Regions from separate parts of the Paenarthrobacter sp. NPDC089675 genome, predicted to be linked through region 3. Evidence: predicted binding sites of a transcription regulator. Region 3 holds the regulator's gene; each other region holds the start of a gene.
The links. Region 3 encodes Rex, which represses fermentation and respiration genes when NADH is low (regulators of the CRP and FNR family bind a similar motif). Its sites were predicted from a motif close to CTTGTGAANNNNTTCACAAG; they were not measured.
Positions count from the first base shown of each region.

Region 1: a site for Rex is predicted at 2,667-2,686, ahead of araB (ribulokinase). Genes of this name have one in related genera too.
Region 2: a site for Rex is predicted at 2,911-2,930, ahead of ACIPY2_RS03120 (glyceraldehyde-3-phosphate dehydrogenase). Genes of this name have one in related genera too.

Region 1 is NZ_JBIVHM010000009.1:128,601-132,686, reverse strand. Features, by position in the region: gene araA (L-arabinose isomerase) at 1-31, opposite strand, end outside; gene ACIPY2_RS18040 (L-ribulose-5-phosphate 4-epimerase) at 81-788, opposite strand; gene araB (ribulokinase) at 785-2,512, opposite strand; gene chvE (multiple monosaccharide ABC transporter substrate-binding protein) at 2,823-3,947, shown strand; gene mmsA (multiple monosaccharide ABC transporter ATP-binding protein) at 4,058-4,086, shown strand, end outside.
Region 2 is NZ_JBIVHM010000001.1:659,143-663,228, reverse strand. Features, by position in the region: gene ACIPY2_RS03135 (acyltransferase domain-containing protein) at 1-21, shown strand, start outside; gene ACIPY2_RS03130 (HNH endonuclease family protein) at 6-806, opposite strand; gene ACIPY2_RS03125 (hypothetical protein) at 924-1,133, opposite strand; gene ACIPY2_RS03120 (glyceraldehyde-3-phosphate dehydrogenase) at 1,203-2,690, opposite strand; gene ACIPY2_RS03115 (polysaccharide deacetylase family protein) at 2,953-4,041, shown strand.
Region 3 is NZ_JBIVHM010000006.1:197,350-201,435, forward strand. Features, by position in the region: gene ACIPY2_RS14645 (YceI family protein) at 1-132, shown strand, start outside; gene ACIPY2_RS14650 (hypothetical protein) at 305-1,039, shown strand; gene ACIPY2_RS14655 (hypothetical protein) at 1,328-2,101, shown strand; gene ACIPY2_RS14660 (redox-sensing transcriptional repressor Rex) at 2,143-2,850, opposite strand; gene ACIPY2_RS14665 (glutaredoxin family protein) at 2,927-3,181, opposite strand; gene ACIPY2_RS14670 (HAD family hydrolase) at 3,278-4,086, shown strand, end outside.

The DNA of each region.
Region 1 (4,086 bases), on a different contig from region 3:
GGTCAAGCGATGTGTTGTTGGCGTTGGGCATTGGAATCTCCTGAAGTTCGGGTTGGCGGGTTGCGTCAATGCGGCCCGCGTCAGCGTCCGTAAACGTTTTGGTAGCGGTCGTAAAGGCTTTCGATCTTGGCCGGGTCGATGGGCAGCGGTTCGCCGAGCTGGCGGGAAACGTGGACTGTCCTGGCGACTTCCTCGCACATCACGGCGGCTTTGACCGCCGCGCGGGCGTCCTTGCCGATGGTGAAGGGGCCATGGTTCTGCATGAGTACGGCCGGCGAGTTCGAGTTCCTGAGTGTCTCCACGATGCCCTGGCCGATCGAGTCGTCACCGATGAGTGCGAACGGTCCCACCGGAATCGGTCCGCCGAATTCGTCGCCCATCATGGTCAGCACGCATGGGATCTCCTCGCCGCGGGCCGCCCATGCCGTGGCGTACGTGGAGTGGGTGTGCACCACTCCGCCGACCTCTGGCATGTGCCGGTAGACGTAGGCGTGCGCGGCGGTGTCCGAGGACGGGGAGAGATTGGGGTTGCCCCAGTCGACGGTTCCGCCGCTGCCCGTGTTGATGCCCCGGACGGGTACGCCGTGAAGGTCGGTGACCACCATCAGCTCCGGGGTGAGGTCGTCATAAGAGACACCGGACGGTTTGATCACCATCAAGTCGTGACCGGGGATCCGCCCCGAGACGTTGCCGGCTGTCCACACCACCAGTTCGTAGCGGGTCAGCTCAGCGTGGAGTTCGCAGACTTCCTTGCGGACCTTCGCGATTGCTTCCAGCAGGGTGCTCATGCGGACACCCGCTCCGCTTCGTCGGTGGAGGAGCCCGACGCCGGTTCGGCCGCCCCGCCGCTGCCCTGCGCCTGGCGCTGGATGGCCTTCAGCCGGTGCATCACGTTGTTGGTTCCACGTCCGAAGTAGTCGTGGAGGGTGCGGTATTCCTGGAACAGTTCCTCGTACGCGGCCACGTTTTCCGGGATGGGAGTGTAGACAGCGCCCGGTTCTGCGGCCATCGCCGCAGCTGCTTCGCGGATGTCCTTATACAAGCCCGCGGCAACTGCGGCGTGGATGGCGGAGCCGAGGGCAGGCCCTTGTTCGGATCCAATCGTGGAAAGCTGCAGGCCGGTGATGTCTGCGTAGACCTGCATCAGGAACTTGTTTTTCAGCAAGCCGCCCGCAACGATGAACTCCTTCACCGGAACACCGGAATCGCGGAACGCCTCCACGATTGTCCGGGTGCCAAAGGCAGTGGCCTCAAGCAGTGCACGGTAGATGTCCTCCGGCTTGGTGGCCAAGGTCTGGCCCACAACAACGCCCGACAATTCGTGGTCCACCAGCACGGAACGGTTGCCCGAATGCCAATCGAGTGCAATCAGGCCGTGCTCGCCGATTTCCTGCTTTTCTGCGAGTTCCGTGAGGTACTCGTGGATGCTTTGGTCCTGGGCTGCGGCGGCTTGGTGGTATTCGGGAGGAACACCGTTCTTGGTGAACCAGCCAAAGATGTCGCCCACCCCGGACTGGCCTGCTTCGTAGCCCCACAAACCGTCCACGATGCCGCCGTCGACCACGCCGCACATGCCGGGGACTTCGCGCAGGACATCCCCGTTCATGACGTGGCACGTGGAAGTGCCCATAATCGCCACAAGCTGCCCCGGTTCCACGGCGTTTGCCGCAGGTGCGCTGACGTGGGCGTCCACGTTGCCAACTGCCACGGCGATGCCGGCAGGCAGCCCGGTCCAGGCTGCGGCTTCTTCGGTAAGGTAGCCGGCGGCGTCGCCCAACCGGCCGATGGTGTGCTCCAGCTTTTCGGAGACGAAGTCCTTGAAACCTGGATTAAGCGCTGCAAGGAAATCCTCGGCGGGGTACTTGCCGTCCTGGTAGATCCCCTTGTAACCGGCGGTGCAGGCATTCCGAACGTACTTACCGCAGAGCTGCCAGACGATCCAGTCGGCCGCTTCCACCCAGTGGTCCATCGCGGCGTAGACCTCGGGGTCTTCCTCAAGCAGCTGAAGGCCCTTGGCGAATTCCCATTCGGAGGAGATCAGGCCGCCGTAGCGGGGGAGCCAGGACTCGCCACGCTCTTCTGCCAGCTGGTTGATGCGGTCGGCCTGCGGCTGCGCGGCATGGTGCCGCCACAGCTTCACGAAAGCGTGGGGCCGGTCCGCGAAGCGTTCGAGCTCGTTCAGGGGCGTGCCGTCCGCCGTCGTCGGGACCATGGTGCAGGCCGTGAAGTCGGTTGCGATGCCCACCACGTTCTGCGGGTCGATACCGGCATCGGCGACGGCGGCCGGTACGGCATTGCGCAGGACGTCGCGGTAATCGTTGGGGACTTGCAGGGCCCAATCGGCGGGAAGCCGCTGCCCGCTGCCGGGAAGGCTGTCCGAGACAACTGCGTGCGGGTACTCGAATACACCGCTGCCAAGTTCCTTGCCGTCCGAAACGCGCACCACGACGGCGCGGCCGGACAGAGTGCCGTAGTCGACGCCGACCACATAGCTGTTTGAAATATCGCCCATCAAGCTTCCTTCGCTCATTACCGCAGCATCGCGGTCCGCACTTATTGTGAACGCTAACAATTCTGACTGTCAACCCTCTCCCGGGCGGGGAAGCGTTGACTCCGCCCCGTTGCACGGCTCAAAAAATGATGTGGCGCGGGCCACTTGACGCGCAGTAATGTTAGCGTTCACAATGACATTCGCACCACCAACCAGTGGTCAGTGAGGCCCCAAGAGCCCACAGGCCAGCAAAGCGTTACCCCGCCGGACGCGCAGATGCTCCGGCCCTGCATCAGAGTTCGCGGCAATGCTGCCGCGGAAGGAGAGCAACGTGAGATTGAAGAAACTCCTGGGCACCGTAGCGGTTGTCCTCACCCTGGCCGTCGGCGCCACGGGCTGCGGCAGCCGCGGAGGCTCTGCCGAATCAAGCAGCACCGCCAACCCAAGCGACTCGCTGGTGGGCATCTCGATGCCGACGCAGACTTCCGAACGCTGGATCGCCGACGGCGCCAACGTTGAGAAGTCCCTGAAGGACCTCGGCTACAAGACTGACCTGCAGTTCGCCAACGATGACATCCCCACGCAGGTTTCCCAGATCGAGAACATGCTGACCAAGGGTGCCAAGGCACTCATCATCGCCGCCATCGATGGCACCACGCTGACAGACGTCCTGGCCAAGGCCAAGGAACAGAACGTCAAGGTCATTGCCTACGACCGCCTCATCAACGGCACCCCCAACGTGGACTACTACACTACGTTCGACAACTACACCGTCGGTGTCCAGCAGGCTACGTCCCTGCTGACCGGCCTCGGCCTGGTGGACGCCAGCGGCAAGAAGGTGGACGGCAAGGGCCCCTTCAACGTTGAACTGTTCGCGGGCAGCCCGGACGACAACAACGCCAACTTCTTCTGGACCGGCGCCATGGACACCCTCAAGCCGTACATGGATGCGGGCACCCTGAAGGTCCCCAGCGGCCAGACCAAGTTCGAGCAGGCAGCCATCCTCCGCTGGCAGGCACCCGTGGCCCAGAAGCGCATGGAAGACATCCTCACCTCCGCCTACAGCTCCGGCACCAAGCTCGACGGCGTGCTGTCCCCGTATGACGGCCTGTCCATCGGCATCATTTCCGCACTGACCAGCACCGGCGGCTACTCCACCGGCAAGCTCCCGGTTGTCACCGGCCAGGATGCGGAGAAGGGCTCGGTAAAGTCCATCATTGCCGGCGAACAGTACTCCACGATCTTCAAGGACACCCGCCAGCTGGGCGCCCAGGCAGTCAAGATGGTTGACGCCGTCCTTAAGGGCAAGGAGCCCGAGACCAACGACACCAAGACCTACAACAACAAGGTCAAGGTTGTTCCTGCCTACCTCCTGAAGTCGGTCATCATCACCAAGGACAACTACAAGAAGGAACTCATCGACTCCGGCTACTACAAGGACTCGGACGTCAAGTAGCGGCACCGTTCCTTTGCTGTGGCTCCGCCGCATAGCGGTGGAGCCACAGCCTCCCAGGGCCGGCTGAATCATCGGCCGGCCACGTTTCAAACAGTCAGTGGGAATTGACGATGAATGTACCCATTCTCCAAATGCGGGG
Region 2 (4,086 bases), on a different contig from region 3:
CATGGTCACCTGGCGTTATAGATGGTCTTCTGGTCCGGACAGGTGGCAAGGACCCGCTTCATCGCGTCCTTCTCGGCTTGGGTGACCCATAGTTTGTAGGCGGTTTTCACGGAGACCTGCCGCGCTACGTAGTGACACCGGAAATTCTTGTTGGGCGGCAACCATGTTGCGGCATCTCCGGCGCCCTTCTTGACGTTTTGGGGGCCATCGGCCGCGATCAGGTTGAGGGGATCGTTGGCGAGCATTTGGCGTTGTTGGGCCGGAAGTTCCTTGGCGCCCTTTTGCCACGCATCGGCCAAGGCCACGACGTGGTCGATCTGGACTGCGGCACTTGTGTCCTGGCCACGGCGGAAGGCCACGTCGGCGCCTGTATAGGGCTCTTGAAAATGACCTGCAGCGACCCTGCAACCCGAGCCTGTGGTGAATTCCACGGCCGCCAGGTCCCGCCTCAGGATGTCGTTACGGGTGTCACAACCATTGTGGTCCACATCCGCCCACGCCTGACCGAAGGCCGTCCGATCATAGTCGTTGTTGGACGAGCGGCCCTTCACCTCGAGCAGTTCAAGGGCGTCGGCAGCTTTCTGTGGACGCACTGGGAAAGCACCCGGAAGGGGTTTCATCCACGCAGCGTCGAAGACAGGTGCCTCGCTGGGTCCTGATGTCCCCGGGCCGGAAATTTCGAATTGTCCCGTGGTGAAAAACCACGTCAATCCCCCGGCTATGGTGACGGCTGCCAGCACCAGGATCGTCCATGCTTGGCGGGATCTGCGTCGTGCCCGCCTGTAGGCAGACCAAGTGGTACTCAAGAGGCTCCGTCCGGTGGCTCATCCAATGCCCTATGAGCGTAGGACAATCCACCGACAACGAAGCCGGAATCCACAGTGTGGAGGAAAGGTCACACGAGTGACAGAGGAATCAGCCCTCTACTGTTCACGCATGACGCGTTGGAGGTCCTCGGCCGCGAGGGCAAGGAGCCCGCGTAACTGCTCCACGCGCTCGTCGCTGACGTCACCCGCCGCGTTGGCTGCAACTGCTTGGTCAAGGAGCTTCTGGGCTTGCTTGTGATTCGCTTTTGCCACGTCGAGTGCGTGCTCCAGCGTGGTTTCGTGCTCCAATGTCGATTCATTTTCCATGAACCCATTGTGGGCAGGTTTCCCGGCTGATTCCAGTAACCAGCCGGGAAACCCGGGTAACGCTTTGGCCTACGCGTTGGCGCCCTCAAGCACGGCAATGGGGGCCACGACGTCCCGCGCAGGGAAGGACGGCGGGTTGACGCCGGCCATCTCTTCCATGACGCGGACCACCTGGCAGGAGTAACCGAACTCGTTGTCGTACCACACGTAGAGAACCAGGTTCTTGTCGTTGGAGATGGTTGCCAGCCCGTCCACGATGCCGGCGCGACGGGAGCCGACGAAGTCCGTGGAAACAACGTCCGGAGAGTCGATGTAATCGATCTGCTTGCGGAGCGGGGAGTGCAGCGAGAGCTCACGCAGGTAGTCGTTAACCTCTTCGCGGGTGGTGCCGTTGGCGAGGTTGAGGTTGAGGATCGCCATGGAAACATCCGGCGTCGGGACGCGGATCGCGTTGCCGGTGAGCTTGCCCTGCAGCTCCGGCAGCGCCTTGGCGACTGCCTTTGCGGCACCGGTCTCGGTGATGACCATGTTCAGGGCGGCGGAGCGGCCGCGGCGGTCGCCCTTGTGGAAGTTGTCGATCAGGTTCTGGTCGTTCGTGAACGAGTGCACAGTTTCAACGTGGCCGTGGACGATGCCGAACTTGTCGTTAATCGCCTTCAACACGGGGGTGATGGCGTTGGTGGTGCAGGAAGCGGCGGTGACGATCTTGTCGTCATCGGTGATGTCGCCTTGGTTGATGCCGTGCACGATGTTCTTGAGGTTGCCCTTGCCGGGAGCGGTCAGGAGAACGCGGGCAACACCCTTGCTCTGCAGGTGCTGGGCAAGGCCATCGGCGTCGCGCCAGCGGCCCGTGTTGTCCACTACCAAGGCGTCCTTGATGCCAAAGGCCGTGTAGTCCACCGTGGCGGGGTTGTCCGAGTAGATGACCTGGATCTGAACACCGTTGGCCGTGATGGTGTTGGCTTCCTCATCCACTCGGATGGTGCCTTCGAAGGAGCCGTGGACGGAGTCGCGGCGCAGCAGGCTGGCGCGCTTGACGAGGTCGTTCTCGGCACCCTTGCGGACCACAATTGCACGGAGCCGAAGGCCGTGGCCGCCACCTGCCTTCTCGATCAGGATGCGGGCCAGCAGGCGGCCGATGCGGCCAAAGCCGTAAAGCACGACGTCGGTGCTGGTGCGGTCGTCCGCGCCGCGCTTACCTACGATCCCGTCCAGCTCGGCGCGCAGGAACTCATCCAGCGAGGCGCCGTTGCCTTCAGCCCGGAACTTTTCGGTCAGGCGGGCAATGTCGATCGCTGCTGCGCCGAGCTCAAGCTCGGCAAGGGCGTTCAGCAAAGGCGCGGTTTCTTCCAACAGGAGCTCGGTGTTGCTCATCCGCCGGGCAAAACGGTGTGCCTTGAGGATGTTCATGGTGGACTTGTTGATCAGGCTGCGCCCGTGGATGCTGGTGACCACATTGTTTTCGCGGTACAACCGGCCGATCACCGGAATCATGGCCTCGGCAAGCGCCTCCCGGCCCATCCACTTATCAAGACAAGAATCTGACGTCTGGCTCACAGAACTACCTTCCTTGGGTCAACCACATACGCCCTCGTATGCAGATGGCGTCGGCCGCCCGGAGTAGTCCTGCGGCACATGCGCTGCGGGTTTCGGTCCACCCGTGGCGCCTTGAACGAGAGCAAAGAAAATCCGCCGGCTGCGAACGCAGACCCGGCGGCAGAACATCTACGTTCAGTAACTATTCTAGGGCGGGAATGCCGGGTCTTTGCCGCCCGAAGGCGTGAAATCACTCACACGGCCGTACCGTAGACTCCTGCCTGTGAACCCTCCCGCGCGCAGCGACGTCCTCCGCCAAGCGCTCCTTGCGCGAAAAGGCGGCCACATCGGTACCGGCGGCCGTGGCGCCGTCGCACTCCGGTTCGACGACGCAGCGAGGGACTTCCGCGGCAGGATCCTGCCTCTCCTGGCCCAGCGGTCCCTTCCCTTCACGCGGGTCACCACCACCCGTCGTGTTGGCATTGTGCCCAACGAAATGGACACCTGGAGAAACATCCAGGACTACTGCCTCCGGCACGGTGGCGAAGTGTGGAACCACGGAGCGAGCCATGGGGACGTGTCCGGCGAGACCGCCCTCCACCTGGAAATCGTCGGGGCGCTCCAGGACCTGCGCCGCAACCTCCCGCGCGTTCCGGTGGATTGCTTTGCTCCGCCCGGGGGTGCTGCGATCAGGTACGACGGTCACATGCCGTCCAGAACGGCAGAGTGCTGGACAGAAACGTTTGCGGGCCGCTCCATCCGGGATCACCATGCCATTGCTTCGGGCTATCTTCCTGACAGCTACTACAGACCGCTGGACGGCGTCCTGAGGGATGGGCAGAACCACTACAGCCTGGACCACTATACGGATCCCGAAAAGGCGGCGGCAGTGATCGACCGGGCCCGCGACTGGAAGATGGGTGTGGTCATGATGTGGCACGCCAACAACATCGGCGCAAGGGACCGGCAGTCCCTGGAAACGTTCGAGGCGACCCTGGACTACCTGACGGAACAGCGCGATGCGGGCAAGTTGCTGGTCCTCACCGTTTCCGGACTCGCGGCTGCAGACGCTTCGAGCAACCATCGCGACAATATCCTGACCAAGGACTCGGGCAATCCATTTGAGGAGACCGTTGCCTACCCGCAATACCGGCGGAACATCCCTGGTTCCACGCGGGAGCTAACGGCGACCATTACGGGCACCCCGGGGTCGATAGTGACCTCAAGGATCGGGGAATCCGTCCGGAAGCACGTCATCCCGACGTCCGGATTACTTGCGCTGCGGCATCCGGCCACCATCGCGGTCGATGTGAGACGGCTGGACGTGGCCATCGACGCGCCTGCCCATGATGTGGCGCTCCTGGCCGTCTAAAGCACCCACCTCATGGACGCCGGGCACCTCGAAGGCCTGAAGTCC
Region 3 (4,086 bases):
GGCGAAACCACCATCAGCCGCAAGGAGTTCGGCCTGACCTGGAACGCAGTACTCGAAGCAGGTGGCGTCCTGGTCAGCGACAAGGTTGCCATCAACCTCGAGCTCGCCTTCATCGCACCGGCAGCTGCTTAGTCCTGCCGACGGCGCTCCACGGACGGCGCCCCTGCACACCATGGCTGTGCAGGGGCGCCGTTTCGCGTATTGGGAAGTCACCCGCCGATTGTTCGGCACGGACCCGGTATGAGGCTGCGAGTTCGCTCCGAATTTCCTATGTTTCCTTCAACCTGCGGTCTAAAGTGATGCCATGAGTAACCCAGACGAAGCACCACAGCCACAGCAGCCCGGCGCCCAGCCACCGCAGCCCGGCAATGTTCCTCCTGCGGGTTACCAGCCTCCGCAGGGATACCAACCTCCCCAGGGCTACCAGCCGCCATCGCAGCCCGGTCAATATCCCCAGCAGGGCCAATACTCCCAGCCCGGCCCCGGACAACCGGCGCCCGGCCAGCCCGCACCAGGGCAACCGGCGCCCGGTCAGCCGGGTGGCTTCCACTTTGAGATGCCCACCGACGGACCGCGCAGCTTCAACGACGTCCTGCCCCAAGGCGGCTTTTCCGGCATCTTCAAGACCCAAGGGCTGCCCACCGAGTTGAAGGTGTCCTACTTCATCTGGGTTATCTCGGGTCTGCTTGGCCTCCTGTTCGGGCTCATTGCCTTCTTTGCGCTCATCGCGGCTTTTGCCTTTGCACCCGGGTTAGCGGCATTTGCCTTGGTCCTGCTGCTCATCAGCCTCGCAGTAGCAGCTGCGCAAGTGATCCTGGCCATGAAAATGAAGGAAGGCAAGGAGTGGGCACGCCTGGCCCTCACAGTCCTCGCTGCCGTCTCCCTGCTCCTGGCTGTCTTCGGCTCCATCAACATGGGCGGCCCCAGTGCAGGCCTCGGCAGTAACTGGTTCGGCTTCACGGTGAGCCTCGTCGCCGTCGTCCTGATGTGGCTGCCCAACTCCCAACTCTGGTTCAAGGCAGTCAAAGGCACCGCGTAACCCAAAACCCGATGTGCCGCCGTCGGGCCTCCGGAATCGGCGCACGCTTCGCGGCTTGAAGGCCGCGGCAGTCCCTCCAGGACCGCCGCGGCCTTCATCATCAAGGAGTACTTCCACCGGGCGGAGCGTACTCCCTCGTGATGATTTATCCACATGGAGGAATTTCCTGCGTGTGATCGTCCGCGCCGCCGGATCGTGGGGGTACGGTGGACTCAGAACCATGCTGGGGGCAGGGGTTTACTTGCTGACCCGGTAGCCACACAGCAGTCGAACAAGCAAAGGAATGCCATGAGCAACCCTCCCTACCCGCCCTCCAACCCGGGCGACTCCACTCCGGAGCAGCAGGGTTCACAGTCTTCGACGCCCCAGTACGGGCAGCCCTCAGCCCCGCAGTACGGCCAGCAGTCCCAGCCGCAGGCACCCCAGTACGGACAGCCCGCTGCGCCGCAATACGGCCAGTCCGCGCCGCAGTACGGCCAGCAGGCACCGCAGTACGGGCAGCAGGCTTCTCCTTATGGCCAGTCCGCGCCGCAATACGGGCAGCAGGCACCGCAGTACGGCCAGGACACCAACTGGCCGAGCCAGCAGCCGGGTCCCAGCCGGGTTCCGCAGCTGGTCAACATCTCGTTCTGGATGATCCTGGCAGCAGGCGTCCTGACCCTGATCGGCATCCCGCTGACCATCGCGTTGCTCAACTCCAGCGAAGGCCAGGCCATGATCCAGCAGGCCCTTGATGGTCAGGGCTCACGGAGCTCCGACATCTCGGTCAGCAGCATTGTTGGTGTGGCCATCACGTTCGTGGTCATCATTTCCCTGATCATGGCCGGGCTTTATGCTTTGGTCGCTTTCAAAGTGCGCCAAGGCAAGAACTGGGCCCGGATCCTTGGCACCGTCCTGGCTGCGATCTCCCTCCTGGGCCTCTCGCAGATCGGCGTTGGCACCATCACCATCCTGCTGGGCGTGGCAGCGATCGTCCTGCTGTACTTGCCGGCGTCGGCTCCGTACTTCCGCAAGCAGCAGGCTTTCGGAAACCCGTACCAGAACCCTTACAACGGCCGCTAGGCCGGAACCCGAACCATCAGCGGGCGCGGACCCGGCGAAGGCTAAACAGCCTGGCCCGGTGTCTGCGCCCGTTGTGCGTGGTAGGCCAGGATCTGAAGCTCAGTGGCCATATCCACTTTGCGGAGGTTGACGTGCGGCGGCACCTGCAAGAGCACCGGCGCAAAGCTGAGGATGCTGCGGATCCCGGCTGCGATCACGCGGTCACAGACCTCTTGGGCCACCGTTGCCGGGAGGGCAAGAACCACCATGTTGGCATGGGTACGTTCCAGGACACGTTCAAGTTCCGCTGAGTCGCTGACCCGGAGCCAGCCCACCTCGTTCCCGATCACCATGGGGTCAGCATCGAAGATTGCCACAACGTCGAAGCCCCTGGACTCGAAGCCGCCATAGCGGGCCAGGGCCTTGCCCAAGTTTCCGGCCCCGACTATCGCTACTTTCCAGTCGTGGGTCAGCCCCAGGGCAGCAGCGATGTGGCGGCTCAGGTTTTGGACTTCATAGCCCACGCCGCGCGTTCCATAGGAGCCCACGTAGGAGAGGTCCTTGCGCAGGGTGGAGGAACTGACCCCCGAGGCCTCGGCCAGGGCATCCGACGAAACCCGTTCGACCCCCTCGGCCAGGAGCGAGTTGAGCGCGCGCAAATAGAGGGTCATCCGGGCCACAGCCGCGGGCGGGATCTGCTTGGCGGCAGCTTGGTTGTCCCCGGTTGTTGCTTCCGGGGACGGTTCCAGCGCAGTCACGGTATTCTCCATTGCGTCGCTTGTTGTTCCACTCTAGGACCCTTCGCCGGGGTCAACAAAAAGCGGTTGCTTCCGGAGTGCGGACCGTTCAGCCTTCCAGCGCTTTCTTCAAAATGCGGGTCAAACGCTGCTCGTCGATGGTCCAGAAATCCCGCTGCACGCCGTCCACCAGCACCACCGGAATCTCTTCCGCGTACCGCTCCTGGAGGCCCGGGTCGCCGTCGATCGCCTGCTCGGTCCACTGCACCCCCAGCCCGGAGGCAACACGTTCGACGGCGGCACGCGCCTCCGTGCACAGGTGGCAGTCAGCTTTGGTGAGGAGAACGACGTCGGGAATCGGCATGTCTCAACGGTAACCGCATCATCCCTCCCTCACCTCCCTCCCCCGGCTTTCGTACGGTCTCAGCAGGGAACCACCCACATTGACTAGACTCAAGGCATGCCCGAGGAGAAGAACGCCGCTGTGCTCGCTCACGCCAAGGCGCCGCAGCACATCGGCGAAGCAGCCTTCTTCGACGTGGACAACACCCTCATGAAGGGTGCCAGCCTCTTTCACGTGGCCCGCAAAATGTACGAACGCAAAGCCTTCACGCTCTCGCAGGCTGCGGGGTTCGCGTGGAAGCAGTTCAAGTTCGTCATGCGCGGCGAGAACATGGAAGACGTCCACTCGGTGCGCGATTCAGCCCTGACTCTCGCTGCCGGCATTTCCGTGGACGACATCAAGGCCCTGGGCGAGGAGGTCTACGACGAAATGATCGAGTCGCGGATCTGGCCGGGCACCAAAGCCCTCGCGGAGCAGCATCTACGGGTGGGCAGGAAGGTGTGGCTCGTTACCGCCACACCGATCGAGGTGGCCACCGTCATCTCCACCAGGCTAGGGCTTAGCGGTGCACTGGGCACCGTTGGCGAGGTGGAAGATGGCATGTACACCGGCCGCTTGGTCGGCGACATCCTCCACGGCCCGGCAAAAGCTGTGGCCGTGCAACTGGTGGCCGAACGTGAAGGCCTGGACCTGGACCACTGCTGGGCCTATAGCGACTCCGCCAACGACATCCCATTGTTGACGATGGTGGGACATCCTGTGGTCATCAATCCTGACTCGCGCCTGCGTAGGCACGCCCGGGATAACAACTGGCCGGTTTACGACTTCCGTTCCGGCCGCCGCGCAGCAACGCTCGGGCTCAAGGCAGCCACGGTCGGCGGCGCTATCTACGGACTCTGGCGGGGATTCAGCCGCTTCCGTAGCCC